2 regions of the Eubacterium sp. SB2 genome follow, and region 1 is predicted to be linked to the other one. Evidence: a T-box and tRNA genes for the amino acid it is inferred to sense, from the RefSeq annotation. Region 1 holds a T-box; the other holds one or more tRNA genes.
What was found. A T-box is a leader RNA that pairs with one kind of tRNA and senses whether it is charged. The one in region 1 lies ahead of leuS (leucine--tRNA ligase), so its partner is inferred to be a tRNA-Leu.
Positions count from the first base shown of each region.

Region 2: it encodes a tRNA-Leu, which carries the amino acid that the T-box ahead of leuS (leucine--tRNA ligase) is inferred to sense. The anticodon was not compared.

Region 1 is NZ_LN865151.1:450,333-464,964, forward strand. Features, by position in the region: gene BN1938_RS06865 (alanine/glycine:cation symporter family protein) at 1-78, shown strand, start outside; gene BN1938_RS06875 (MFS transporter) at 557-1,777, shown strand; T-box leader at 1,913-2,132, shown strand; gene leuS (leucine--tRNA ligase) at 2,247-4,676, shown strand; gene BN1938_RS06885 (ACT domain-containing protein) at 4,753-5,124, shown strand; gene BN1938_RS06890 (cobalt-precorrin 5A hydrolase) at 5,143-6,222, shown strand; gene BN1938_RS06895 (uroporphyrinogen decarboxylase family protein) at 6,299-7,309, opposite strand; gene BN1938_RS06900 (PocR ligand-binding domain-containing protein) at 7,460-8,707, opposite strand; gene BN1938_RS06905 (hydantoinase/oxoprolinase family protein) at 8,897-10,897, opposite strand; gene BN1938_RS06910 (coenzyme F420-0:L-glutamate ligase) at 12,015-13,211, shown strand; gene BN1938_RS06915 (DUF3795 domain-containing protein) at 13,244-13,795, shown strand; gene BN1938_RS06920 (putative signal transducing protein) at 13,856-14,098, shown strand; gene BN1938_RS06925 (DUF6323 family protein) at 14,269-14,632, shown strand, end outside.
Region 2 is NZ_LN865152.1:463,515-478,146, reverse strand. Features, by position in the region: gene BN1938_RS09625 (non-oxidative hydroxyarylic acid decarboxylases subunit C) at 1-32, shown strand, start outside; gene BN1938_RS09620 (non-oxidative hydroxyarylic acid decarboxylases subunit D) at 66-299, shown strand; gene BN1938_RS09615 (SLC13 family permease) at 435-1,817, shown strand; gene BN1938_RS09610 (UbiX family flavin prenyltransferase) at 1,971-2,549, shown strand; gene BN1938_RS09605 (prenylated flavin chaperone LpdD) at 2,542-2,925, shown strand; gene idi (isopentenyl-diphosphate Delta-isomerase) at 3,022-3,624, shown strand; tRNA gene BN1938_RS09595 (tRNA-Ser) at 3,927-4,016, shown strand; rRNA gene BN1938_RS09590 (16S ribosomal RNA) at 4,440-5,972, shown strand; rRNA gene rrf (5S ribosomal RNA) at 6,061-6,178, shown strand; rRNA gene BN1938_RS09580 (23S ribosomal RNA) at 6,709-9,605, shown strand; tRNA gene BN1938_RS09575 (tRNA-Asn) at 9,679-9,750, shown strand; tRNA gene BN1938_RS09570 (tRNA-Glu) at 9,807-9,878, shown strand; tRNA gene BN1938_RS09565 (tRNA-Thr) at 9,885-9,957, shown strand; tRNA gene BN1938_RS09560 (tRNA-Ile) at 9,986-10,059, shown strand; tRNA gene BN1938_RS09555 (tRNA-Asp) at 10,081-10,154, shown strand; tRNA gene BN1938_RS09550 (tRNA-Val) at 10,211-10,283, shown strand; tRNA gene BN1938_RS09545 (tRNA-Leu) at 10,292-10,377, shown strand; gene BN1938_RS09540 (hypothetical protein) at 10,718-13,204, shown strand; gene BN1938_RS09535 (helix-turn-helix transcriptional regulator) at 13,155-13,955, shown strand; gene BN1938_RS09530 (response regulator transcription factor) at 14,111-14,632, shown strand, end outside.

The DNA of each region.
Region 1 (14,632 bases):
CTGATTTCGCTGAGCGGAGTAGTAGCTGCGGAGAGCAGGGATTACTTTGCCAGGCTGAAACAAATGGGGATGAAATAGATTTGAATCCCCACATTAAAAAAGCTTGCAGATTCAATCGTAAGATGATAAAATATGAAAAAATGTAAGGAGGTACTATGGATGTTATTTTCTATTCGTTTTAAATAATTGCTCAATAAAAAATCAGCGATACACTCATTTAGAGAGATTTTGTTGTGCTTATTTTTACGGATAAAAGATCAGTCCATGGTACTTCTTTTATTTCACCGGCGGATGTGTCCTTTGTAATAAAAGGCCTTTCGGACGGAATATCTGCTGCGGCGAAGGAATTCATGCCGCAGGCGGTACTCTGTTTCTACCTGCCGTGTTCAGCCCGGGATACAAAAAAAGCTGCTGCAGAGAGCAGGGCCCCCGGGGAAAGAAGACGTGTGTGTCCGTATATTAAGTGTGCAGAGATCTTTGATATGAGGGTCCTGCATTTTTTATTGCAAAAATTAAAGTCAATAAGTTAATAAAAAATGTAAGGAGAATCATAGTTATGGAACATCAGAATAACTGGAAAAAACAGATTTTTCTGTTTTTAATCAGTCAGAATCTTTCACTCTTCGGCTCATCAGTGGTAGGATTCTCAATTATATGGTACATTACACTGAAAACGTCTTCCGGGGCCTGGATTACGGCTGCAACGATTGCGACACTGGTACCTCAGGTTCTTGTTTCCCTATGGGCGGGGGTCGCGGCCGACCGCTATAATCGGAAATGGCTGATAATGCTTTCGGATGGTTTTACAGCGCTTGCGACTCTGGCCGCATTTATTGCCTTTGAAAGTGGAAGAGAAAGTGTGATTTTATTGATCATCATTTCCTTTTTCCGCTCTCTTGGCGGCGGAATCCAGGCGCCTGCGGTCAATGCGCTGTATCCGCAGATCGTGCCTGCAGAACAGCTGGTCAGAATTAACGGATTGAATCAAACAATCAATAATATTCTTCTTCTAATTTCACCGGCGGCGGGCGGCGTCATACTGGGCGTTCTTGGAATACGCTGGACATTTCTCGTGGATGTCGTGACCGCAAGTGCGGCGATATTAATAATGTCATTTATGAAAATTGAGAAAAAGAAAGCGGAAATGGGACAGGAGTGCGGGGCCGTGGGAAAAGGCAGCGTCATCGGGGAACTGAAGGATGGCGTAAGATATACCAGGAGGCATCCTCTTCTGAAGATAATCATGCTTTGCTATGCTGTGACATTTATCCTGATTACTCCGGCATCCGTACTATCTCCGTTGATGGTATCACGGACATTTGGGGAGGAAGTATGGAGGCTGACGGCCAATGAGGTTCTGTGGACCGTGGGATCCCTGCTGGGCGGTGTAATCGTTGTCTGGAAAGGGGAGATTAAAAATAAAATCACTGCGATCGCGGCGGCGTTGGTCGGATTTGGGGTGACATTTGCCCTGATGGGGTGCAGCAGTACATTCATCCTTTACCTCATGCTCGATTGTATATGCGGGATGTTCCTGCCGGTTCTGGTGACCGCGCAGACGGTACTGATTCAGACGAATACCGAACCGGAGTATATGGGGCGGGTGTTCTCGCTGCTTCAGTTTGTCTCGCAGGGTGTGATGCCGGTTGCTATCCTGGGATTCGGCCCTTTGAGTGATCTGGTAAAAATACAGTATCTGATTATCATATGCGGAATCCTGCTGGCGGTCTGGGGAATCTGGTTCAGACAGGCGGCGGAGAAGGCTGAGGGAGTGTAGGTAACGAGCTTTGGTTTGGCGGATGGAGGGACGCTTAATGACTAAAACTCGCCCCCAAATCCCGATAAATTATGAAATCAGGGAGAAAACTACTTGACTTATTTTAACATTCTTCCTATAATAAATAAGAATATTGCAGAAACTTGGATGAGGAGTACTAAGAGCCTATCGTTTTCAGAGAGCTGCCGGAAGGTGTGAGGCAGAAGCGTAAACTCCCAACTCGCCTCGGAGTTCTTTTATTGAATTAAAAGTAGATAAAAGCGGGACTTCCCGTTACAGAAGTAATGAGTGCATCCGGAAACATTCGGATGAATGAGAGTGGTACCACGGAAGTCAAAGCCTTTTCGTCTCTTAATGAGATGTGAAGGCTTTTTATAAGTGTGGAAGAGGTAACAGAAGCGGCCCGCCCACTTTGGTTAATTCGTCCGGTAATCGCGGACAAAAGTGTTGAATGTAGGAGGATATTGTAATGTCTAAGATTGTGTACAATCACAAAGCAATTGAAAAGAAGTGGAGAGAGCAGTGGGCGGAGAACCCGGTGAATCCCAAGGTAGACGATGACGGGAATAAGAAGCAGAAGTATTACTGCCTGGATATGTTCCCGTATCCTTCGGGGAACGGCCTCCATGTAGGCCATTGGAGAGGTTATGTCATCTCTGATGTCTGGAGCCGTTATAAACTGCTGCAGGGCCATTATATCGTGCATCCGATGGGATGGGATGCCTTCGGCCTTCCGGCGGAAAACTATGCCATCAAGATGGGCGTTCATCCGGCAAAATCCACAGCTGAGAATGTAGCTAACATCAAACGTCAGATCGATGAAATCGCTGCGCTCTATGATTGGGATATGGAAGTGAATACAACAGATCCTGAGTTCTATAAATGGACCCAGTGGATCTTTGTAAAGATGTTTAAAGAAGGTCTTGCATATGAGAAGGAATTCCCGATCAACTGGTGTCCGTCCTGTAAGACCGGCCTGGCAAACGAGGAAGTTGTGAATGGAAAATGCGAGCGCTGCGGTACGGATGTGACCAAGAAGAATCTGCGCCAGTGGATGCTGAAGATTACCGCTTATGCGGAACGCCTCCTGAACGACCTGGACAAGCTGGACTGGCCGGAGAAAGTAAAGAAGATGCAGTCGGACTGGATCGGTAAATCCTACGGCGCGGAAGTGGATTTTCCGGTTGACGGAAGAGAAGAGAAGATCACGGTCTACACGACAAGACCTGATACTTTATATGGAGCCACCTTCATGGTGCTGGCTCCGGAGCATGAGCTGGCGGCATCGCTGGCCACACCGGAGACGAAAGAGGCGGTAGAAAAGTATATTTACGATGCGTCTATGAAGTCCAATGTAGACCGTTTGCAGGATAAGGAAAAGACGGGAGTATTTACAGGGAGTTATGCCATCAATCCTCTGAACGGAGAAAAGACACCGATCTGGCTGTCTGACTATGTACTTGCAGATTATGGAACAGGAGCCATTATGTGTGTACCGGCGCATGATGACCGTGACTTTGAATTTGCAAAGAAATTTGATCTTCCGATCGTGCAGGTTATCGCAAAAGACGGCGTAGAGATTGAAAATATGACGGAGGCTTACACGGATGCTGCCGGCACAATGATCAATTCCGGCGAGTGGAACGGCATGGAATCTGCTGTGCTTAAAAAAGAGGCGCCGCATATGATTGAAAAAAGGGGAATCGGCCATGCTACGGTAAACTACAAGTTGCGTGACTGGGTATTTTCCCGCCAGCGTTACTGGGGGGAACCAATTCCGATTATCCACTGTCCGGACTGCGGAGCTGTTCCGGTTCCGGAAGAAGAACTGCCGCTTCGCCTGCCGGATGTAGAATCCTATGAGCCGACAGGGACAGGCGAGTCACCGCTTGCCGGAATCGAAGACTGGGTTAACTGTACCTGTCCGGTCTGCGGAAAGCCTGCAAAACGTGAAACCAATACGATGCCGCAGTGGGCAGGATCCTCATGGTATTTCCTGCGCTATGTAGACAGCCATAATCAGAACGAACTGGTATCCAGAGAAAAAGCGGATGAGATGCTCCCCGTAGATATGTATATCGGCGGCGTTGAGCATGCGGTACTGCATTTACTGTATTCCCGCTTCTACACAAAGTTCCTGTGCGATATAGGGGCCATTGATTTTGATGAGCCGTTCCAGAAACTATTCAATCAGGGTATGATTACCGGAAAGAACGGCGTTAAGATGAGCAAGTCCAAGGGAAATGTAGTTTCACCGGATGACCTGGTAAGAGATTACGGATGTGATTCCCTGAGAATGTATGAGCTCTTCGTAGGCCCTCCGGAGCTGGATGCGGAGTGGGATGACCGCGGAATCGACGGCGTCAACCGTTTCCTGAAGCGTCTCTGGAATCTGCTCATGGACAGCTGCGGCAAGGATATCAAAGCAACGAAGGAAATGATCAAGCAGCGCAACAGGCTGGTCTATGACATCACGACCCGTCTGGAGTCATTCAGCCTGAATACAGTAATCTCCGGTTTTATGGAGCATAATAACAAGTTGATCGAGATCGCTAAGAAAGAGGGCGGAATTGATCAGGAGACACTGGAAAACATCGCAGTACTTCTTGCGCCGTTTGCACCGCATTTTGCGGAGGAGATGTGGGAACAGCTGGGGCATACGGATACGGTATTCAAAGCAGGATGGCCGTCATATGATGAGTCCAAGATGAAGGACGATGAGATCGAAGTTGCCGTTCAGATCAACGGAAAGACTAGAGCCGTTGTGACAATCGCGGCGGATGCAGACAAAGATACAGCCATAGCAGCCGGTAAAGAAGCGGTTGCGGATAAACTGACGGGGACGATTGTAAAAGAAATCTACGTGCCCGGAAGGATTATAAATATTGTGCAGAAGTAATTGGGAAGATTCGGCGCGGGTAATGCAGACATTACCTGCGCCATTTTATCAAAGAAGGGGCAGGAGGGAATGCCATATGATAATAGAGGTGCTGAGACAGGAGTTTTCTGTGTGCAGGGTAACAGACCTGTCAGAAGTGAATATGAAGGATGAATTTTGTTTTATTGGAAAAACGGATGAGGAGAATTCCCTGGTCTGCAGTTCACAGCATGTCCCGTCCAATGCGGCTGCCTGCGACAATGGCTGGCGTGCTTTCCGCATCCAGGGAACTCTGGACTTTTCCCTGACCGGAATACTTTCTAAGATCTCCCGCCTGCTGGCAGGGCATAAGATCGGAATATTTGCAGTATCAACGTACAATACAGACTATATACTGACTAAGAGTGGGAATTTACAAAAGGCGCTTGACGTACTTGAGGACAGCGGGTACCAGATCAGTTTTTTGTAGTTCCCGGGAGAGATATATATGGAGAATAAAGGAAAAGAAGAGAAACCGATTGTCATATTCAGTTTTACGGAGGAAGGGTGCAGGCTGAACAGAAAATTGAATGCACTGCTGGCAAAGGCAGGTTACAAGTGCGGAAGTTATACAACGGAACGTTTTGCCGCAGGATTCGGGATGAAAACGATGGATCAAGATCTAAAGCAATGGATAGGGGAGCGATGGGGGCGCTGCTCCTTTCTGTTCATCGGGGCAGCAGGAATTGCAATCCGATATATTGCTCCATGGGTGGCAGATAAGTATCGGGATTCGGCCGTGCTATCTATGGATGAAAAAGGAGGATTTGTCATTCCGCTTCTTTCGGGCCACGTAGGCGGAGCTGTCAGACTGGCGATGCTGATCGCTGAGCAGACGGGGGCAGTACCGGTAGTTACAACGGCAACCGATGTACAGAATAAGTTTGCTGTGGATGTATTTGCAAAAGAAAACCATCTGCACATCGGGAGCCGGAGGCTTGCAAAAGAGATTTCCGCAGCGGTACTGGAGGGAAAGAAGATCGGGTTTTACAGCGCTTATCCGGTGGAGGGCAGGATGCCGGAGGAACTGTGTGTCTGCCGCAGCCTGGAAGAACTGAGCGGGCTGCCGCTGGGGATTGCGGTGGCAGATGCAGGGGCAGAGATAAAAGAGGGGAAAGGCATCTTGTTTCTTCCGCCAAGGAATCTTGTGGCAGGGGTCGGATGCAAAAGAGGAACCCCCGGGGCCAGGCTGAAGGAAAAGTTGGAAATACTCTTAAAAGAGCTGGGCGTATCCCTCTGCCAGATCCAGGCACTTGAAAGTATTGACCTAAAAAGGGACGAGGCAGGACTGCTGGAGCTTGCACAAGAGTGCCGGGTTCCCTTCGCAACGTATTCAGCTGACGAACTGCAGGAAATCGAAGCCGTCAGTTCTCATTCTGAGTTCGTGGAAAAGATCACCGGAGTGGATAATGTCTGTGAGCGGGCTGCCAGAAAATATGCACCCGAAGGCGTTCTGATACAGCCGAAGATCAAGCTGGAAGGGATCACTTATGCGGTGGTCAGAGAAAATACAATAATAAGATTTTGATTCCGGAATAAAAAAGCAAAAAGGGGGAAACAAAAAGGAAGAAAGCGGCAGGTTAAGCCGTTTTCTTCCTTTCGTTTTAGTCTGCGTAAAATTCATTGACAGCCTCGAAGAATGCATGTATATTCTCCCATTTTGAAAGCGGAGGGATGTCGCATCCTGAAGATATTACAAAGTTTGGATACTTACAGCATGCTTCCATAACGGCTTTCGTCTCTTCTTTGATGGACTCCACCGTACCGTTTCTGAACTGAGAAGCAGGATCTACGTTGCCGGCAGCAGCGATATGAGCAGGGATATGCGGCATCATTTCTGCCATGCTGATCGCATTGCCAAAGTGAAGCAGCGGGCATCCGGTTGCGATAATTGAGTCGATCTGCTGTATCGTGCAGTTTCCGCAGTTATGGTATACGATGATGAATTCGTCATCCTGAACGGCATCTACAATTTGTTTTACATAATCTGCTGAAAATTCTTCGGCAAGCGCCGGGGAGAGCAGTCCGGCTAGAGGCTCAGCCAGAACAATACCGTTAGCACCCACACGTTTGTATTCTGTACAGTAGTTAATGATGAATTTCGTGACTTTTTCCAGAACGGTATGTACCATATCCGGTTCTTCATAACAGTAAATCATTGCCTCGGACACATCCATCAGTCTTCCGGCGAGTGAAAACGGTCCAATAGCGCCTGCCAGCACAGGTCTGTCTGTTATTAACTTTGAGGCCTTTTCAATTGCTTCTATATAGAGTCCGGTACGTCCGCTTCCAATCTCAGGAATTTCCAGAGCGTCTGCTTCCTCCTCTGAGCTGACCACACTTCCTATTACGGTAGGCACTTCTTCATCAGAGACACGGATTGTTGAACCAAAGCACTCTGCCTCAACAGACAGGTCCATTAGGCTGACAGAAGCGGCGGCGTCTGTGTTTTCTGCAACCAGCTGCATACCCCGTGCCTGCAGATCACTGCTGGAAATCAGATCCTTTACCGTTATGTCCATTAACTGGATAGCAGGGAATGATAATACCGGCATTGCCTTTTTCACCGGTGCATTGATTGTATCCGCGATCCACTGTTTCATGTTCATTTTCATAAAAAATTACCTCCTGGCTCTCTTCTTTTTTATTTGTATTTGATGACTCAAGTATAGAAGATCTGCGGGGAGGTTTTTATGAAAAATATTCTATTTTTTGGTTTTTTTTAAGTTTATTTAAAAAAGATCAATATTGGATAAACGAAATTGCTACCGGTACTGCTTAGGTGTCAGTCCGGTATACTTTTTAAACACTTTAGAAAAGTAACTCTGGTCCTCAAAACCTACGGCGACGGCAATATCAATGATTGAAAAATCCGTATTGGAAAGCAGGCGTTTGCTTTCCTCTATACGCACCATGTTCAGATACTCTTTGAAAGAAGAGCCGGTGGACTGCTTGAACATGGTAGAAAAATAAGACGGATGGAGATGAACGTGGGAGGCAACATCTTCCAGGTTAATCGGTTCGTTAAAATGTTCCGATATATAAAGCATGGACTTTTTTACAAGTTCACTGTTTTTGGAAGGAATATAGTTAAACATACTTTCAGAAAATGCCTCTACAATCTCCTGCAGTTTAAAACAAAGCGTATCCATTGTGGTAATCTGCTGCAGGTTTTTCAAAAAATGGTTATTCAATTTTAAAATGTTATCAGTAGGAGCGCCACTCTCAATTGCCGCCCTGGAAAGCAGGGAACATAGCTCAATCGCCCTTGACTTCACGATCTCAATGCTGTTGCCCTCTGAGAACAGAACATAACCGAGCAGGTCATTGAGTATCGCATTGGCCTCGTGGACATTGCCCACCTTTACCTTTGCGATGAGGTCCTTTTCCTTTTCATAAGGATAGGATGCAGTGCTGATATTTTCGGCTTTGTAACGCTGTATGGATTCATTGATCCTGGACTGCTGGAGCAGTTTTTGGCTATTCTGTTTGAGCTCTTCTTTACTGTCGTCGATCAGGTTAGCGAACAGATAATATAAGAGGTGGCTGATATGATTGACCATGGACGGAGATACAACGGGAATATTGCTCGTTTCATCGTATAATTCCAGGGCCTCATCGGTTGGAATGTTGTACTTCCTGGCAATGTCCGAGATCAGGATGGAGTCCGGGGAATCCATCAAAAACGGCCCTACCAGAATAGAGCCGAGGAATGTCTTTTTGCTGATCAGAGGGAACACGATATGATTCAATTCAGCATGACAGGAAAATATGTAAGGCTCGCCAAGCGTGATCGCTTTTTTACTGGCTGATATATGCATTTTTTCACAGCTGTCGTTGGGAGGAAGATAGTCCTGGAAACAGCGGCAGAAGCTGGACATCTGTCCGCTTACAGCCAAAAACTCCCCATGTTCGTCTATAACCTGGATAGGAAGCCTCATACAGGCATAAAATGTGTCTACCATGGAGTGCAGTGTATCTTCCGAAACGATGGAATATAATAAAGGTGCCATTCGTAAGCCTCCGTTTCACTAATTTTTAGTACCATAAGTGTAACACACTTTTCTAAGAATATGGTTAGAAATTGTAAGAAAATATCAAAAAAAGTAAAAAGAAGTAACAGTTCAGGCCTGTCTGAACTGTTACAAAAAGAACGCAGCAGTCCGGGATTAACTGTACTGTTACAAAAGAACAGGAAAAGCCTAAATGGCTTTTCCTGTTGCGGTCGTGCATACAAGTTCGTAGAGCAGGAGCGGATTGGCGCTGATGGCGGCTTCCTTACGCTCTATGCGGCGGGAAGTGGTCAGTGGCCCGATGGCACCCTGGGTTCTGGCAATCTCCATTGCCAATGACTTGGAGGCTTCCTTGGCATACTTTAGCGCATCTTCATACTCTTCAAAAAAGACAGATTCGGAAGCAGTTGTGACATGGAATCCGTTCATTTCTTCCTCCTCGTAGGCGGGCTTTACTTCGGCGGTGGCGGTGGCTGATATATTGCCCACAATCGCACCGATCGCATTTGCCACAGAGGCGTGAGGCGGGATCACAGCTTTCGTTCCGAGCAGCCTTGCCACAGCGGGCAGAAAAATGTGTGTAGGAGCTCCGACGCCGACCAGAACAGCCTTTGTAGAAAAGCGGGCTGAAAACAAAGAATCGTCTCCTGATTTCAACTGTGCGTAGCTGATATGGATGAGTGTTTCTATCTGTGAATCGGACATCGTATGTTTTAAGCCCTCTAATTCCGTGTCCATCAGAATACGGATCAGATTACAGTAGAGCTTTTCCTCCACCATATCATAAATTTTCCGGCAAAGTTCTTCCCTGGAGATATGGGCGTATTTTGCAATAAATTCCACGCCGGCCAGGGAGGCGTCTTTGTCAAAGGCTGTAAAATCCCCGCATATATGCATCACGTCAGTTGGTGTCAGACCGGATCTTAATAAAATGCCGTCCTCCTCAAGACGGGCAGTTTTTAGTCCGTAGATATCTTTTCCGATCGCCTTTGCCGCATTTGGGTACATCAGAGGCCCGTTTTTCAAGGCTTCACAGAGAGCCAGTTCGTCCTCCGTGTACTGCGCATGCACAGAGACATCTTTCATAAGCACGAAGAATTCATACAACGGGAAGGTATGTCCCTCGGGATATGCATCCAGTCCGGTCAGCTGTTCCTTAATGCCGGGATAGTTGGAGGCGAGCATGCACAGAGGCATGATCCGGTAATTCTCAAGGAAAAGGCCGCCGTCGTAATTATAATGTACGGCGGTATCGCCGCCCAGAGCAAAGGTGTCTACATAAAGGCCCTTTACAAAGGTCTTCCAGTCCCCGATCTGGATCCCGTCGTATGCACTCAGGGGTTCCCCGCCTTTAATGATGGCAATATCGGTAGTCGTACCCCCCATATCTACAATGACCGCATTTTCTTCCGAGACGAGATGCTGAACCCCCGTAATGCTGGCCGCGGGTCCGCACAGAAGCGTCTCCACCGGGTGCCGGCAGGTGTATTCATCGGACATCAGATTGCCGTCGCTGCGCATAATCACCACCGGAAGAGAAAGCCCATGGCTTAAAAAGACAGCTTTTACCGCGGACATGAACTCATGGATGACCGGGATCAGCCGCGCGTTAAGCAGCGCCCCGGCGCCCCTTCGTAAAATATTTCTGTCGGGAAACAGATCGTGCCCCAGAATTACGGGAATATCAAGCACCGATTTTACGATTTCCGCCGCTCTTTTTTCATAACTGCCAAGATGCTCTTTTGCGAAGAGCTGTACAATACTGATACAGTCACAGTCCCCTGCAAAGTCCTGCAGGTCTTTGGCAAACTGTGTCCAGTCGGGCTGAGTACTTTTAGAGGGCTTGGAAGTCAGTTCACATTCAAGCAGATACACGTCCTCCAGCGATTCGATCCCGTAATCCTGATAAGAAGATTCCAGCGTCTGGCGGGCCAGCCCGATCAGGACAAGCTTTCCTTTCCCGCCCCTGTTTTCCACGCATGCATTGGTTGCGAGTGTTGTAGACAAAGAAAGCGCTCCGCAGGAGGAGAGCATGTCACCGGGAAGTTTTGCCAGTACATTGTGGATCCCTGTTTTTAAATCTTCTTTCGTTGTCAGAGACTTAGCAGATGCCAGTATTTGATTCGTTTCCAGGTTATACACAACTGCATCCGTATAAGTGCCTCCGGTATCAATTCCAATTCCTATCATAAAAATCCCTCTTTTCCACATGATCTATGTTAAGTTTAACACTTGGAAGAGACCAAAGAGAGTAGTTTTTTAGGGAGAAAAGGTAAAAAATACGTGAATTTGCTTATCGGGATTCAGTTGACAGGCTTCAGTCCTGTCGACGGACGGGGACGCTTCATGACAGGGAGGCCGGGAAGGTGCTGGGGCTGTATATGCCGTTGCGATATGCACCCATGCTGCTAAGTGATTCTAGAACAGCCGATGCCGGATAGGCGGGTACACTGAACACATCACGGGAAATCTGATGATTTCCCGCGCTGGGTTCAGTAAAAACTTGATTTGGAGATCAAGTTTTTCCCCGCCTATCCGGCATCGGCTGTTCAAGAATCACTAAGCGCATTCCAGCATTTCGCAACGGCATATACAGCCCCAGCACCTCCCCGGCCTCCCTGTCATAAAGCTGGCTCATCCAATCGGCAGGAAAACCCGCCATCCGGGTGGGATCCTGGACCAGGGCAGCGGATGTGGATTGGCTATGCGTGTCTTTTTATCTTCAAGATGTGTATTGAATTATTTTGATACTGGAACCGTATCCCTTTGCTTATGTACACCTACTGGGGACATAAAAGTCCCGCCAATTCTATATCCATACGCTGCCCCCGTTTGAGGCCCCACCTTAGGAACGAGTCCTTTTCCTGCCGGTTGGATGCGCCAGCTCCATGAAGGGATAGCCGAAAGCCTCCCGGAGAACATCCATGTCCTTTCAAAAACGCTCAAAGCGAACCTTAGAAATTCTTGGTGGGAAACAGCCCTGAAAATGGAGAGATTTTTGGATTCCGAATCCAAAAATCAGCTGACCCAGCGCGAGAAATCATCGGATTTCTCGTGATGTGTCAGTGGTGCTCCATTTTCAGGGCTGTTTCCCGCCTAGAATTTCTTAGGTCCGCGGCCGCGTTTTTGAAAGGACATGGATGTTCTCCGGGAGGCTTTCGGCTATCCCTTTATGGAGCGTCCCCATCCGCGCCGAAACTAAAGCTCGTCGCTAAATCCCGATTTAGATGTTGTTATTTATGGTATAATTGATGAAAATATGATAAAATAAAAAAAGTTAAAAGAAAAAATAAGGAGTGACTATATTATGGAAAGAAGAGTTGGAACTGTTTCAAGAGGAATTCGCTGTCCCATTATACGCGAGGGAGATAATCTGGCAGAGATTATCGTAGACAGCGTGCTTTTAGCTGCCGAGAGCGAAGGGTTTGAGATCCATGACAGAGATGTTATTGCAGCCACCGAATCCATAGTGGCAAGAGCACAGGGGAACTATGCATCCGTTGATAACATAGCAGAGGATGTAAAAAATAAGCTTGGAGGCGAGACTATCGGAATTATTCTGCCTATTCTGTCAAGGAATCGATTCTCTATCTGCCTGAAGGGAATGGCAAGAGGCGCGAAAAAAGTTGTGCTGATGCTGAGTTACCCGTCAGACGAAGTGGGGAACGAGCTGGTATCCCAGGATAAGCTGGATGCGGCAGGCGTGAATCCCTACAGTGATGTCCTGGATCTGGAGCGCTACAGAGAGCTGTTCGGTGAGAACAAACACCGTTTCACGGGCGTGGACTACGTGCAGTATTACAGCGATTTAATCCGAAATGAAGGCGCAGAGGTGGAGGTTATCTTCGCCAACCATCCGCAGGAGATTCTTAAGTATACCAAAAAGGTAATTAACTGTGATATACATAGCCGTGAGAGAACAAAGAGGCTGCTCAAAGAAAACGGTGCGGAGATTGTCTGCGGCATGGACGATCTGCTGAACACTCCGGTGAACGGAAGCGGCTGCAATGAAAAATACGGGCTTCTCGGATCCAATAAATCCACCGAGGAATCTGTTAAGTTATTCCCGCGGACAAAGGAATGCGGTGAGCTGATTCTGGAAATCCAAAAGTGTATTCTGGATAAGACAGGGAAACATGTGGAAGTGATGGTATACGGCGACGGAGCGTTCAAAGATCCTGTCGGAAAGATCTGGGAGCTTGCAGACCCATGCGTGTCCGTTGCAAATACCCCGGGGCTGGAAGGTACGCCGAATGAGGTGAAGTTAAAATACCTGGCGGATAATGATTTCAGAGATTTATCCGGACAGGAATTAAAAGATGCCATTTCACAGCGCATCAAAGAGAAAAAAGACGATCTGGTGGGAGATATGGCGGCACAGGGAACAACCCCAAGACGGCTTACAGATCTGATCGGCTCACTTTGTGACCTGACGAGCGGTTCTGGTGATAAGGGAACGCCGGTTATCCTCGTGCAGGGATATTTCGATAATTATGTATCCTAACGTACTGATCCGGTCATAGCAGGGAGGTTTAGATGCAGAAATACAGAAGACCTTATCCCCAGTTTTCTCTATGCGGATTAAACTGCGGGCTGTGCCCCATGTATCATATTAGTGAAGAGTCACACTGTACCGGCTGCGGCGGAGAAGGAAGGCCCACGTGTGAGATCATCCGCTGCAGCATGGAACATGAGAATGTAGAATACTGCAGCCAGTGCAGCGAATATCCCTGTGACAGATATCTGGAGGAGGAATTTGATTCTTTTGTGCCAAAGCGCAGCAGAGAAGATTTTGCATGTGCTAAAGAGCAGGGAATGGACTATTATAGATCTGTGCTCGATGAAAAAATAGAAATTTTACGGTTTTTATTAAAAAATTACAATGACGGGCGGAGGAAGAGTTTTTTCTGTACGGCAGTCAATCTTCTGGAACTGGATGATATTAAAGCAGTACTGGAACAGATATCGGGAGCCGTGGAAGAAGACAATACGTTAAAGGAAAATGCGGCGATCGCAGTACAACTGTTTAAGAACATGGCTGACCGGAGGGAGATCTCTCTGAAGCTTAGAAAAAAGCCTGGAAAATAATGCAGAGCGCGTACCGGTAGCCGGCAGCTGAATCTGCAGTGCGAGAAGGAGGATAACAGTATGGAAGGAATGAAGGTTACAAAAGTATGTACAGCACGGGATAAGGTAGAGGCAGAAATGATCCTGGACATCTTGGGCCAGCATAATATCCAGGCGTTCAGACAGGGAATTGCCAGCGGAGGCCTCATGGATATCTATACGGGAAACTCCATCTTCGGCGAGGATATTTTTGCAGATGAGAGCGATGTGGAAGCAGCCAGAGAACTGATTTGGAATATAATAGAAGGGGCAGAGGAAGAGTAAACAATCTGCCGTTTAAACTGCATATGCGGAACCAATAAAAATGAGGCGGAAATTTGATTTCCGCCTCATTTTCTATCCTTATATTACCACAAAAAGCGCATTTTTTCAAGTCTTGTAAAGTTTGCAGCGCGGCCTTATAATGAAAAATCAATTGTGAAAGGGGCGGTGTTATGGAAACGAGTATTTTAGAACTTCTGGAACTGGCAAATAGAAAAGAGGAACTGGCATTATTGTCCGCAATGAATCAGAAGACGGAGCGCTTCGGACTCGCGCTCAGGGAGGAAGATATCAAAGAGCTTGCAGAATGCCGGAATCAGAGCCTGAAAAAGTATGGCAGGGTGGAATTCGGGAGGGGAATACTGGATCAATTGATTTATGTATTCTGTGATTCACAGTATATCAGTCAGCAAAATTATCTGTCCAGTCTGGAGAGACTCCAGGATATTTTTTATGAATTCAAAAATGCGGCGCTGGATCAGATGACAGATGATGAGGTTCTGACCTTTATGAGAGAACAGTTCGAGACAGTCTGTG
Region 2 (14,632 bases), on a different contig from region 1:
GGGAAGAAAAACTTCGCGAATTATTCAAATAAGACAAAAGGCATGTAAATCATCTGCAGGAGCGGATGTCTGCAATATTGAAGGAGGTAGAAGATATGACTTGTCCACGTTGTGGTAGTGACAAAATAAGAGTAATGGTAAAATCTCCGGTTGGAGATGCATGGGAAGTATACGTGTGTGAAACTTGTGTGTATTCATGGAGATCAACAGAAAATCCTGATATTCATGAAAAATTCAAATTAAATCCGGAAGAGATCCCGGAATTACAGGTTATTCCGCCGGTACCACCGCTTGATTAATGAAGTGTTCTGAGATCAAATGACGAGAGGGCCTGTTCCATTACCAGAACAGGCCTTCTGGTAAATATGGCTGAAAATGATATCAAACTACAAGAATAGTTAAATAAAAATAAATGAGTAAAAGGGGGTCTACTAATGAACAAGAAAGTCATAGGCTTTCTGGCGGGTATTGCAGTGGCGGTTGTTATTATGCTTTTACCATTATCCGGAATGGAACCAGAAGGTCAGAGATGTCTGGCATTAAGTTTAATGACCGTAGTATGGTGGGCGACAAATGTGGCGCAGTCGGGCTTTGTAGGTGGTTTTTATCTGATTATGCTGATTGTGTGCAAGGTTGCGACACCCGACCTTGTGTTTAAATCATGGTATGGTTCCTCTACCATGTGGCTTGTTATGGGAGCATATATGATTGCGGGGGCGGTAAAAGACTCCGGTCTTGGCGAACGTATTGCATATGCATTTATCAAGAAATTTGTGCGGTCTTACAACGGAATCATTATTTCGATTTTTGTGCTGACGTTTATCATGAGTGTACTGATACCACATCCATGGCCGAGAGCATTCCTGATTATGTCAGTTATGGCAGTCGTGATTCAAAGTGCTAAGATCCCGAAAGTAGATGCAGTTAAAATTGGTTTCACTGTATTCGCGGCATCGGTGCCGGTATCTTTGATTTTCCTGACCGGCGACAGTGTCATCAATCCGCTGGCTGCCTCCTATGCAGGCGACAGTATAAGCATCGGCTGGATAGGGTGGTTCCAGTATATGGGAATCCCGGCAATCGTTGCATCTGTAATTACACTGGTTCTGATTCTGTTTCTTTTCAAACCTTCTCAGCCGGTAACCATCAATCTTCAGGAAATCGAAGAAAAACAAAAAGCACAGGGGCCGATGAGCAGTTTGGAGAAGAGAACTGCAATATGGCTTATTATTGCGATTATATTATGGATGACAGACTCGATTCATGGGATTGATATCGGATGGGTCACAATGGGCGTAGCGATGTGCATGAGCCTTCCGCTTATCGGAGGAGTCCTTACTGTAAAATCCTGGGGGCAGGTACCGGTGCATGTATTGGTATTTCTGACATCTGCTATGGCGATTGGTACTGTAGGTGGGGCTACCGGTATGAATATGTGGATTGCAAATACAATTCTGCCTGAAAATCTGCCGGGAAATCTTTTCATATTAGCATTGCTGATTGCACTGATTTCAATGATCGTGCATATGTTCATGGGTTCTGTAATCGCTGTAATGGGAGTTGTTATTCCTTCTGTTCTGATCCTGACTGAATCTATGGGGATTCCACCGATTGTAACAGCACTTATCGTATATATGGCAATCGCATCACACTATATTCTTCCATTCCATCATCTGAATATGCTGGTGGGACAGGGTGAAGAAAACGGAATGTATACACAAAAGGAAACAATCCGGCTTGGCGTTCCGCTGACAGTTGTGGTATTTATTCTGGTATTAGTGGAAGTACTCTGGTGGAATATAGTAGGTCTGGTATAATACAGGACCTGGCGTTGAAAAACAGTGTGTTAACAGTAAAAGAGCCGGAACTTAAGGGACAAATTTTATAAATATGATATAGGCCGGAGCTTGTCGAAAAGTTTCCGACCTATTTCTATAAAAGAAGCTTATTAAAAGGGAGGAAGTAGAGGTATGAGAATTATTGTTGGTGTAACAGGCGCTACAGGTGTAGAGATGAGTTATTATTTGATGCAGGCTCTGAAAAGTATAGAGGGGTGTAAAATACATTTGGTATTGAGCAGCGGTGCAAAGGCAACATGGGAACTAGAAAGTGAAATCCCCATGGAGAAGCTGCTTGCCCTTGCTGATGTAGTTCACGATGAAAGAAATATGGCAGCCTCCATATCCAGCGGTTCTTTTGTGACGGAAGGCATGATTGTCATGCCCTGCAGTATGAAGTCTCTTGCGGGGATTGCAGCCGGTTATGCGGATACACTGATTATCCGTGCAGCAGATGTCTGTTTGAAAGAGGGACGCAAAGTTGTATTGGTTCCTAGGGAAATGCCTCTGAACCGCATTCACCTGAGGAACATGAAAGAAGCGGCAGATGCAGGATGCACAATTATTCCACCGGTGCTGACTTTTTATAATGGGCCAAAGACGATTGGCGATCAGATCAACCATATCGTAGGTAAGATTTTGGCACAGTTTGGGATTTCTTATGATAAGTTTGTTCCATGGAAAGGGAAGGAGGAAATACAGGATGAATGACAGCGTACTAAGACAGGAGTTGTTTAACGGGTACTATGTACAATGTGAGGTGGTCGAAATGGGAAAAGATTACATGCTGGCAGTTTACGGCGGGGATACACCGCACATAGGCAGTGTGGTTATGTCGATAGCAAGGCCGAGTCTGACCGGTGAGGGCATTGGCGTTACCTCCAGTGTGATCAACGGAACCGGGCACAAAGATGAAGACATAGGCAGATGGTTTGCAGAGAGCCTGGCGAAAAAAAAGAACTGCATTGTGATCTGCGGATGCGGAATTCATGTAGACGGCATCACTCCGGATCAGATCGGCATGGTAAAGACAAACTGTGGTGTACTCCTTGAAAAGTTATTAGTAAAGACCAGTTGTGAGAAATAGGTGGCTGGCACTAGCCATAGTAATGTGATAATATATAAATAAAAATATTTTACTATGATAATGCCGTCATATAGGAACGGTGGAATGGAGAGACTTATGGAAGGAAAACAGCGAATGGAGCCACAGGAAGGAATGGAGAGGGTTAAGGAGGATAACTTACAGGAACAGGTCGTCTTGGTGGATATGAATGACCAAAAAATTGGATGTATGGAAAAAATGAGGGCCCATGAAGAGGGGCGCCTTCACCGGGCGTTTTCCGTATTTCTGTATAAGGATGACGCAATACTGCTACAGCAGCGGGCAAAAGAAAAATATCACTGCGGCGGATTATGGACCAATACCTGCTGTTCACACCCGAGAATGGGGGAGAGCGTATATCAGGCAGCCTGCAGGCGTCTTCAGGAAGAACTGGGAATAAAGACCACGGATCTGGAAGAAATCCAGTCCTTTGTCTATCGCTATACATTTGAAAACGGATTGACTGAGTTTGAATTTGACCATGTGCTGGCAGGAGAGTACAGGGGCGCCTGGACAGAAAACCCAGAGGAAGTGGAAGCGGTAAGATGGGTGAAAATGAAAGATCTTATGTCCGATATCCAAGAAAACCCGGAGCATTATACGCCCTGGTTTATGATAGCGCTGAAAGAGGTCATGGAATACGTGAATAAGAAATTACAGGCAGGCAAAGACAGCATATAAGTGGAGAAGATTATGCCCCCGTTTCCTTCAGATTCTGTATATAATTGAGCGTCAGGCTGTTAGAAGGATCTTACGAAAAGGGTCCTGATAAAAAAAAAGGGGGCTTACTTTTCGTTTGCGTATTTAATCAAATGGCTGGTTTAAATTCCGGCTGAAAAAGAATGCCGAAGAGGGCCGGACTGCATATGGCATAAAATGTCTGAAAATTGCCGCGTAAAATGTAAAAAGAAGAAAATTAAAAAAAGATTAAAAAGGACTAGACAAGAAGGCTGGTTTCGTGTATATTTAATAGCGGACGTTTTGGAGAAGTACCCAAGCTGGCCGAAGGGGCTCCCCTGGAAAGGGAGTAGGTCGTTAATAGCGGCGCGAGGGTTCAAATCCCTCCTTCTCCGTTTGTTCTGTTTACATGGCGAAACACAGTTTCGACAGTTACAGAACGGCATATCTGAGTGTGTTAAGAAAAAATGAAAATTTTGTAAAAAAGTTTTAAAAAATGTCTTGACAAACTAGTACAGGAAATGCTAATATGTTTAAGCTGACTCGAGAGAGGACAGGCAAACAGAAAAAAAGAAAAATAAAAAAGTTCTTGACAAAGCAAAATGGACATGGTAAAATATGGAAGTTCGCTTATTGAGAACGGCAAAGAACCTTGATAATTAAACAATAGACAACAAACCCTTGAAAATTTCTTATAGAGAAAATTTTTAAGAACAGCATCATAATGATGCACCCATCACTGAGAAGTATCTCGGTGGTAAGAACAGTAAAAGGGATAGAATTAGCTAGTAGTTAATTCTGACCTGGATACAAACACTTTTAACGAGAGTTTGATCCTGGCTCAGGATGAACGCTGGCGGCGTGCTTAACACATGCAAGTCGAGCGAAGCGCTTTACTTAGATTTCTTCGGATTGAAGAGTTTTGCGACTGAGCGGCGGACGGGTGAGTAACGCGTGGGTAACCTGCCTCATACAGGGGGATAACAGTTAGAAATGACTGCTAATACCGCATAAGACCACGGTACCGCATGGTACAGTGGGAAAAACTCCGGTGGTATGAGATGGACCCGCGTCTGATTAGCTAGTTGGTAAGGTAACGGCTTACCAAGGCGACGATCAGTAGCCGACCTGAGAGGGTGACCGGCCACATTGGGACTGAGACACGGCCCAAACTCCTACGGGAGGCAGCAGTGGGGAATATTGCACAATGGGGGAAACCCTGATGCAGCGACGCCGCGTGAAGGATGAAGTATTTCGGTATGTAAACTTCTATCAGCAGGGAAGAAAATGACGGTACCTGACTAAGAAGCCCCGGCTAACTACGTGCCAGCAGCCGCGGTAATACGTAGGGGGCAAGCGTTATCCGGATTTACTGGGTGTAAAGGGAGCGTAGACGGTTATGTAAGTCTGATGTGAAAACCCGGGGCTCAACCCCGGGACTGCATTGGAAACTATGTAACTAGAGTGTCGGAGAGGTAAGTGGAATTCCTAGTGTAGCGGTGAAATGCGTAGATATTAGGAGGAACACCAGTGGCGAAGGCGGCTTACTGGACGATGACTGACGTTGAGGCTCGAAAGCGTGGGGAGCAAACAGGATTAGATACCCTGGTAGTCCACGCCGTAAACGATGCATACTAGGTGTCGGGTGGCAAAGCCATTCGGTGCCGCAGCAAACGCAATAAGTATGCCACCTGGGGAGTACGTTCGCAAGAATGAAACTCAAAGGAATTGACGGGGACCCGCACAAGCGGTGGAGCATGTGGTTTAATTCGAAGCAACGCGAAGAACCTTACCTGCTCTTGACATCCCCCTGACCGGCGCGTAATGGTGCCTTTCCTTCGGGACAGGGGAGACAGGTGGTGCATGGTTGTCGTCAGCTCGTGTCGTGAGATGTTGGGTTAAGTCCCGCAACGAGCGCAACCCTTATCTTTAGTAGCCAGCGGTTCGGCCGGGCACTCTAGAGAGACTGCCAGGGATAACCTGGAGGAAGGTGGGGATGACGTCAAATCATCATGCCCCTTATGAGCAGGGCTACACACGTGCTACAATGGCGTAAACAAAGGGAGGCGAAGCCGCGAGGTGGAGCAAATCCCAAAAATAACGTCTCAGTTCGGATTGTAGTCTGCAACTCGACTACATGAAGCTGGAATCGCTAGTAATCGCGAATCAGAATGTCGCGGTGAATACGTTCCCGGGTCTTGTACACACCGCCCGTCACACCATGGGAGTTGGTAACGCCCGAAGTCAGTGACCCAACCGTAAGGAGGGAGCTGCCGAAGGTGGGACCGATAACTGGGGTGAAGTCGTAACAAGGTAGCCGTATCGGAAGGTGCGGCTGGATCACCTCCTTTCTAAGGAAGAAAGAAGTAAAGAGTATGTTGTCTATTGTTTAGTTATCAAGAGAGTGTCTGAAGAGGACATGATCTCATAACAAAATTTTTTGGTGGCGATGCGCCTGGGGGAAACACCCGTTCCCATCCCGAACACGATGGTTAAGACCCAGACGGCCGATGGTACTGCATTGGAGACGATGTGGGAGAGTAGGTGGCCGCCAAATCTAAAAAAGAATAACAGAATGACGGAAGCGCCGTCAGTATTATATAAATGTTTATTATATAGATACCGGCAAGGATAAGCAACAACTTATCAACGCCAACCCAATCAGCAGGGCAGTGCTGTTATGATAGCTGGTTTTACCAGTGATTAGATATACGAAAGAATTCGTGTATGTAATGACTGATAAAACAGTCAGCGGATGGGAAGCGAAAGCAGAGCATCCGGATATGTACCTTGAAAATTGCATACAAAGAAAGGTTATATTATTACTGATAAGCGATAATATAACAGATTAAATATCTTATGCTTATTGAAAGACATTCAATAAGATATTCCTATTAAATGTCATTTGATAAGATATTAATCAAGACATCCGAGGTAATGTTAACAACATTAACTGGTTCGAAAAAAACGAACGGAAAAAATTGAATTTTATTGAACATTAGCAGTTCAATAAGAGGAACCTATTACCAACGCATATCACGCTAGATATGTGTCGCCTGAACTCCAACCCGTGAGAGAAGGCAAGTTGGTTATGCTAATAAGAGCGTATGGTGGATGCCTTGGCACTAAGAGCCGATGAAAGACGTGATAAGCTGCGATAAGCTTCGGGGAGGGGCAAATACCCATCGATCCGGAGATTTCTGAATGGGGAAACCCACTGGAGCAGACCTCCAGTATCCTTAACCCAATCCATAAGTTAAGGAAGGGAACCCGGTGAACTGAAACATCTAAGTAGCCGGAGGAAGAGAAAACAACATGTGATTCCGGAAGTAGCGGCGAGCGAAACCGGAAGAGCCCAAACCAGGGTGCGTGCACCCTGGGGTTCGGACCGCATAATTGATTCATGGAAGATAGCAGAACAGTTTTGGGAAAGCTGGCCAGAGAGGGTGAAAGCCCCGTAAGCAAAATCCAACATGACATGGCGGTATCCAGAGTACCACGAGACACGAGAAACCTTGTGGGAATATGCGGGGACCACCCCGTAAGGCTAAATACTCCTTAGTGACCGATAGCGCATAGTACTGTGAAGGAAAGGTGAAAAGGACCCCGGGAGGGGAGTGAAAGAGAACCTGAAACCATATGTTTACAAACTGTGGGAGCACTATATAGGTGCAACCGCGTACTTTTTGTAGAACGGTCCGGCGAGTTACGCTGGCTGGCGAGGTTAAGGGCCAAAGGCCCGGAGCCGAAGGGAAACCAAGTCTGAATAGGGCGATCATAGTCAGTCGGAGTAGACCCGAAACCGGGTGATCTATCCATGTCCAGGTTGAAGTTGCCGTAAAAGGCAATGGAGGACCGAACCCACATCCGTTGAAAAGGGTGGGGATGAGGTGTGGATAGGGGAGAAATTCCAATCGAACCCGGAGATAGCTGGTTCTCCTCGAAATAGCTTTAGGGCTAGCCTCATACTCAAGTCTTGCGGAGGTAGAGCACTGAATTTCCTAGGGGGCGTCAAAGCTTACCAAAGAATATCAAACTCCGAATGCCGTGTAGATGATGTATGGGAGTCAGACTGTCCGAGATAAGTTGGATGGTCAAAAGGGAAAGAGCCCAGACCTACAGCTAAGGTCCCAAAATGTGTGTTAAGTGGAAAAGGATGTGGGATTTCGAAGACAACTAGGATGTTGGCTCAGAAGCAGCCATCCATTGAAAGAGTGCGTAATAGCTCACTAGTCGAGAGGTCCTGCGCCGAAAATGTCCGGGGCTGAAACACACTACCGAAGCTTAGGAATTAACGAATGTTAATTGGTAGAGGAGCATTCTTAACTGCGACGAAGCTGTACCGTAAGGAGCAGTGGAGTGTTAAGAAGAGAGAATGCCGGAATGAGTAGCGAGAGGAAGGTGGGAATCCTTCCGGCCGAATATCTAAGGTTTCCAGAGTAAAGCTGATCTGCTCTGGGTAAGTCGGGGCCTAAGGCGAGGTCGAAAGACGTAGTCGATGGACAACAGGTTGAAATTCCTGTACTTTTAACTGACAGAACTGTGGGGACGCAGAGAGAAAGCGCAAGCCGGGAGTGGAAAATCCGGTGCAAGCGGGGTAGGAGTATATCAGGCAAATCCGGTATACAATCCGAAGACGTGATGCGGAGCGAACTAAAGTAGCGAAGTGCGTGAGCTAGCTGCCAAGAAAAGCCGCTATTGTTCAGTTAAAACCCGTACCGTAAACCGACACAGGTGGATGAGGAGAGAATCCTAAGGCCGACGGGAGAAGCATTGTTAAGGAACTCGGCAAAATGACCCCGTAACTTCGGGAGAAGGGGTGCCTCGCGAGAGGCCGCAGAGAATTGGCCCAAGCAACTGTTTAGCAAAAACACAGGTCTATGCAAAACCGAAAGGTGAGGTATATGGGCTGACGCCTGCCCGGTGCTGGAAGGTTAAGGGGAGAGGTTAGCGCAAGCGAAGCTTTGAACTTAAGCCCCAGTAAACGGCGGCCGTAACTATAACGGTCCTAAGGTAGCGAAATTCCTTGTCGGGTAAGTTCCGACCCGCACGAAAGGCGTAATGATTTGGGCACTGTCTCAACAATGCACCCGGTGAAATTGAAGTACCAGTGAAGATGCTGGTTACCTGCGCCAGGACGGAAAGACCCCATGGAGCTTTACTCCAGCTTGATACTGGGATTCGGTATTGCATGTACAGGATAGGTGGGAGGCTAAGAACTTATGACGCCAGTTGTAAGGGAGCCGCTGTTGGGATACCACCCTTGCAGTATTGGGTTTCTAACCATCAGCCGTGATCCGGCTGGGGGACAATGTCAGGTGGGGAGTTTGACTGGGGCGGTCGCCTCCGAAAGGGTATCGGAGGCGCTCAAAGGTCTTCTCAGAATGGTTGGAAACCATTCGCAGAGTGCAAAGGCATAAGAAGGCTTGACTGCGACACCGACGGGTGGAGCAGGTACGAAAGTAGGACTTAGTGATCCGGTGGTATAAAGTGGGATTGCCATCGCTCAACGGATAAAAGCTACCCTGGGGATAACAGGCTTATCACTCCCAAGAGTTCACATCGACGGAGTGGTTTGGCACCTCGATGTCGGCTCATCGCATCCTGGGGCTGAAGTAGGTCCCAAGGGTTGGGCTGTTCGCCCATTAAAGCGGTACGCGAGCTGGGTTCAGAACGTCGTGAGACAGTTCGGTCCCTATCCGGCGTGGGCGTAGGATATTTGAGAGGAGCTGACCTTAGTACGAGAGGACCGGGTTGGACTGGCCGCTGGTGTATCTGTTGTTCTGCCAAGAGCATAGCAGAGTAGCCAAGCCGGGAAGGGATAAACGCTGAAGGCATCTAAGCGTGAAGCCCCCCTCAAGATGAGATATCCCATAACGTCAAGTTAGTAAGACCCCTTGAAGACGACGAGGTAGATAGGACAGAGGTGGAAGTGTGGCAACACATGGAGCTGACTGTTACTAATAGGTCGAGGGCATAACCAAGCAAGGTGATAGGAAATGGATGGATTTAATTCTTTGTATGCAGTTTTGAAGGTACACAGATATAGTATCATATTCCTCGATAGCTCAGTGGTAGAGCATTCGGCTGTTAACCGAAGGGTCGTTGGTTCGAGCCCAACTCGGGGAGCTTGTAGACCGTGAGCACTACTTACGGTCTACAAAACTTTATATATGATTTTATGCGGCTCCTTGGTCAAGCGGTTAAGACATCGCCCTTTCACGGCGGTAACACGGGTTCGATTCCCGTAGGAGTCATTTTATGCCGATGTGGCTCAATTGGCAGAGCAGCTGATTTGTAATCAGCAGGTTATCGGTTCGAGTCCGATCATCGGCTTTGTTCCTTTTTGGGACATAATACACGTGGACCTTTAGCTCAGTTGGTTAGAGCAATCGGCTCATAACCGATCGGTCCTGGGTTCGAGTCCCCGAAGGTCCACTATTTTAAAAAACTTAATAAGGCCCAGTGGCTCAGTTGGTTAGAGCGCCGCCCTGTCACGGCGGAGGTCGAGAGTTCGAGTCTCTTCTGGGTCGTTGACATTAGAGAAAAAAAGAGTTATAATTGTCTCTGATGTACAAGTAAATATTATGGGATCTTAGCTCAGCTGGGAGAGCATCTGCCTTACAAGCAGAGGGTCATAGGTTCGAGCCCTATAGGTCCCATATATTGTGCCGCAGTGGCGGAACTGGCAGACGCCCGGGACTTAAAATCCCGTGGGTAGTGATACCCGTACCGGTTCGATTCCGGTCTGCGGCATTCGTGTAAAGTACTTCAATCCTTTGTAAATAGCAGGATTGAGGTGCTTTTTGCTTTCGAGACAAACTTCGTAGGATATAAAAACCGCTGGTTACTCTAAGTGATTGAGAGTAACCAGCGGTTTTTATATTTAGCAAATATCCTTTATACGGCAGTATGAGCATCCAAGGAGAATATGAATAAATATATCAAATGTTTTTTGTTGGATGTGCATAGATTATTTTGAATTGATAATCATCAGAAACAAAGAGTGTGAAATTTGTTAAGTTTTGATTGGGATTTCATGTAGAAAGGCAAGAACTGAAGTGTTAAATTTACGTAAGAAAGGAGCGGATTACTTATGATAGAGAATAGAAAACTGATGATGTCAGTGAAAAAAGAAGGTTATGTATCTGAATTAGTCATAAAAGATGATCCACATCAGATGAACTGGGTGATGGAAGACACCTATTTACAGCAGGCGGATTATCAGGATGCGGACAAACTGTTTGGACTTTTTGACATTCTTGCGAATGGTAACAAGGCGAGCAGTGACGGGCTGATGGCCAACATAAAGGAAGAAAAAGATAAGATAACAGTTACCTTTAGTGCCAAAGAATTACAGGTGAAGATGACTTATGACCTGGGTAAGAATGAGGAGGCGCTTTTCTGGACCATACAGCTAAAAAATCTGACGGAAAAGGAGATTAAGATAGAAGAGTTCGGTATATGGATATCCTTTGCCTATGTGATGTTTCGAGATAAAAATGTGCTTAGGAACATACATAATTCTGCCGCAGTCTTTCCGTCTGTTTCAACGGACTATACGAAACTAAGCGCAGTGCGAAGGGACGGATTGGGAGAGAATCTCGGATTTTATCAGGTAAAGGGAAGGACAAAATCAATCGGTACCTATTGTGATTATCGGAATCTGTTTTTCGAAAATGTGTCTCCTTCTTTAGACGGCATGTTGTTCCATAAATTGTATCTGGCAGGCGGTTATCCGGAAAAGTTTGAAAATCATGACTGGATATACGAAAAGGACGGATTGGTCCTTGAAGCAGGCCAAAATAAGGTGTGGGAGTACGTGATTGATACGAATCAAAGTCCCGAGGATTTTTATAAAAAAGGGCTGAAATGGAAACATCCCAAGATGGAGTACACGCCCCTTAATATTATTGGAGAAACCGCAAGGATATCCGTAAGAGTACCAGCGGGAGTGGATGCGATAGCAGCAGATGCTTTTTACAAAGATGATGGAATCGTGAAAAAACTTGCAATCCCGATACGGGAAAAGGAGAAAAAGAGGCAATACAGCCTTTTTTTCAAGCCGGAGGCAATGGGGGAACACAAAGTAGTCATAAAGCTTTCTGACGGTACGAAAGACTTTGTGGTACTGAATGTGATGGACAGGATAGAAACGGTGGTTGAAGAACGCGTGGAATATATTTGCAGCAGCCTTTACCATGACGAAAATGGAGAACCTCCTTATGCTTTCGAGCCGGTTTCCAATCAAGGGGAATCTCTAGGAAAAGCAAATCTGGTTCTGAAGAAAAATCTGTTCGGTACTCCGGATGTTGAACAAGTCAGGAAAGTGGAAAACTGCGCGGTAAATTATGTACGAAAAAAATGGTTTGTAGACGGAGATTTTAGAAAACCGCGTAAACTTTACGGTGATTTTTACCGCTGCATGGATTTTGAATATATTAGCCATCTGTTTTATCTGTTATCCGAGTTTGGGGATGAGGTCCTTGCACTGCATGATGCAGGTACGTACCTGGAATGGGCGGCGGATGTTTTTGAGTTAAGGGTGAACCCGGATCTGCACCAGGAGGAGCGCGGAAAAGAGGAAGCACAGATGTTAGGCGTATATTTCCTGTATTTCAATCAATTGCTGGATAAGCTGAAAGTAAAAGGCATGACGAAGAAATACGCAAAGATACAATCCTTATGGGAACAGGTCATGGACCGGGTGGATAAGGATGCGGTAACTTATAAAGCCGCAATCACGGAGCACTATTATGATAACGCAGGCTTTGGCCCGACAGCAGGTGCTCTGTGCGAAAGCAACAGAGGGGAGAGTACCAGGCGCTATGGGGAACTCCTTTTGGCCAATATTGGCTATTCCAATGATTTCAGGGCTCAGAACCCGGATCGCTGGTGGGAAGCGCTGACGTATATGATCCATTCCCTTTGGGGAGGGGTTACAGCAGCGGCAGCATATAAAGTTTTTTTGTATCTGAAAGATATAAGATATCTGGAAGCGAGTTATAGGGCCACGGCAGGCATCCTGTACTGTTATGACACGCACGCCACGGCAACTTCTCCATTAGAGAAAGGAATGGCGGCTTCCACATATGCAGTGGCAGGCCCCCATATCAACCGTCCGGATCTTTCCAGGGCACGGTTCGGCCAGTCCACATTTTATAAGGACGGCGGTATTTTTTCCAGGCTTTTTGAAAATGACAGCCAGTCCCCGGACTGGGATATGGGCGAAGAGATGGCCGCATATCTGGAGAATTTTGGGGATAAGACTTTCATTATGGAAAAAGGAGATTCTATCCACGTAATCAATGGGAGTTATGAAGAGTTTGAAACCGAGTATCAGATTACAAGCTTTGCCCCATACAGTAAAGAATTTTATTTTATCTCAGGAAATGATATAATCCTGATAGAGGATAAAAAAGACCTGAGAAGAATTATTTTGAAAAAAGAAAGGGGCTATGCATATGGCCGGCGACATTATTTCCATTTCAATTCCTCCATTTCCGGATTTTATAGAGGGGAACTACCGCACCATGAGGAAAGGGCAGAGCCATGTAGACAGAAGGAACCTGGGCTATTTTGACCTGATCGTTGTAGAAAAGGGCTGCCTGTTTCTGGCAGAAGAGAATGAGCGGTATGAAATCAGGGAAAATGAAATGTTTATTTTGCTGCCGGACAGGCACCATTATTCATGGCGGCCATGCCAGGAGGAGACCGGATTTTACTGGCTGCATTTTTATACCACTGCGCAGTGGAAGCAGGGAAAGAGGGCCAGCAGATTCGTTTCAAGGCTGCCAATCCCCGATCAGCATTACCACCAATGCTCATACACATTACACCTGCCAAAATATGCAGCGATCAAAGAACCCGGTCTTCTGTTTGAACTGTTTCAGAACATTCTGGACAGTACCATCCATGAACATAGGAATGATATATGGAAAACGGAAGAACTGTTTTTACGGTTTTTAAGATTTGTTGAGAACACGGGGATACATAAAGACCGGCTGACTCTGTTGGCGGAACAGATCCAGATCTATTTGGAAAATAACATAGAGCAGCCAATCACCAACCAGCACCTGGAGGAACAGTTTCATCTGCACAGCAATTATCTTGCTAAGGCAATGAAAGAAACATTCGGAAAAACACCTTTGGATGTTTTACTGGAGATACGGATGGAATATGCCAGACAGTATCTGATCCGGACAGATTATGATATCAGGACGATTTCAAAACTGGTCGGTTTCAGTTCGGAGATATATTTTTCTAATTGCTTTAAGAAACATATGGGAATGTCTCCGAGGAATTATAGGAAGAAGTATGAGGAAAAGACATAAGACATGAGTTACACTAAACAGGAGTTAAAATGGCCTGCCGTTGTCTTCTTTGATTTACTATTCACGGTATTCAGGGAAAGATAGACGTAAATGACGGGGTATGATAGAATGGTAAAGCAAACTTTAAGAGCGGGACTTAAAAGGAGCGGTCAGCTATGGCGAATATACTAATTGTAGAAGACGAAAAAAATATGCAGGATATTATTGCCAAGTTCATGAGAAAAGGCGGCCATAACTGCTTTACAGCTGATGACGGCGTGGATGCCCTGGTAGTCTTAAAGAATCAGGCAGTGGATCTTATGATATTGGATGTGATGATTCCCCATCTGGATGGATTTTCCGTCTGCAGGACAGCCAGACAGATGAGCAGTCTGCCGATTATCATGCTGACGGCAAAGAGCAGCGATGATGATAAGCTAAGAGGTTATGAGCTTGGCGCAGATGATTACATGACGAAACCTTTTAGCCCGAAAGTATTACTGGCTAAGGTAAATGTTCTTCTGAACCGAATTGGTTCCCTTCCGCCGGATACTTTAAATGCCGGGAAAATAACGGTTTATCCAGCGTCTCATAAAGTGCTTAAGGATGGGGAGAGTATACCCTTAACCCATAAGGAATATGAATTGCTTTATTTCTTTATGACGAATCCGGAGCAGATATTCAGCCGGGAACAGTTG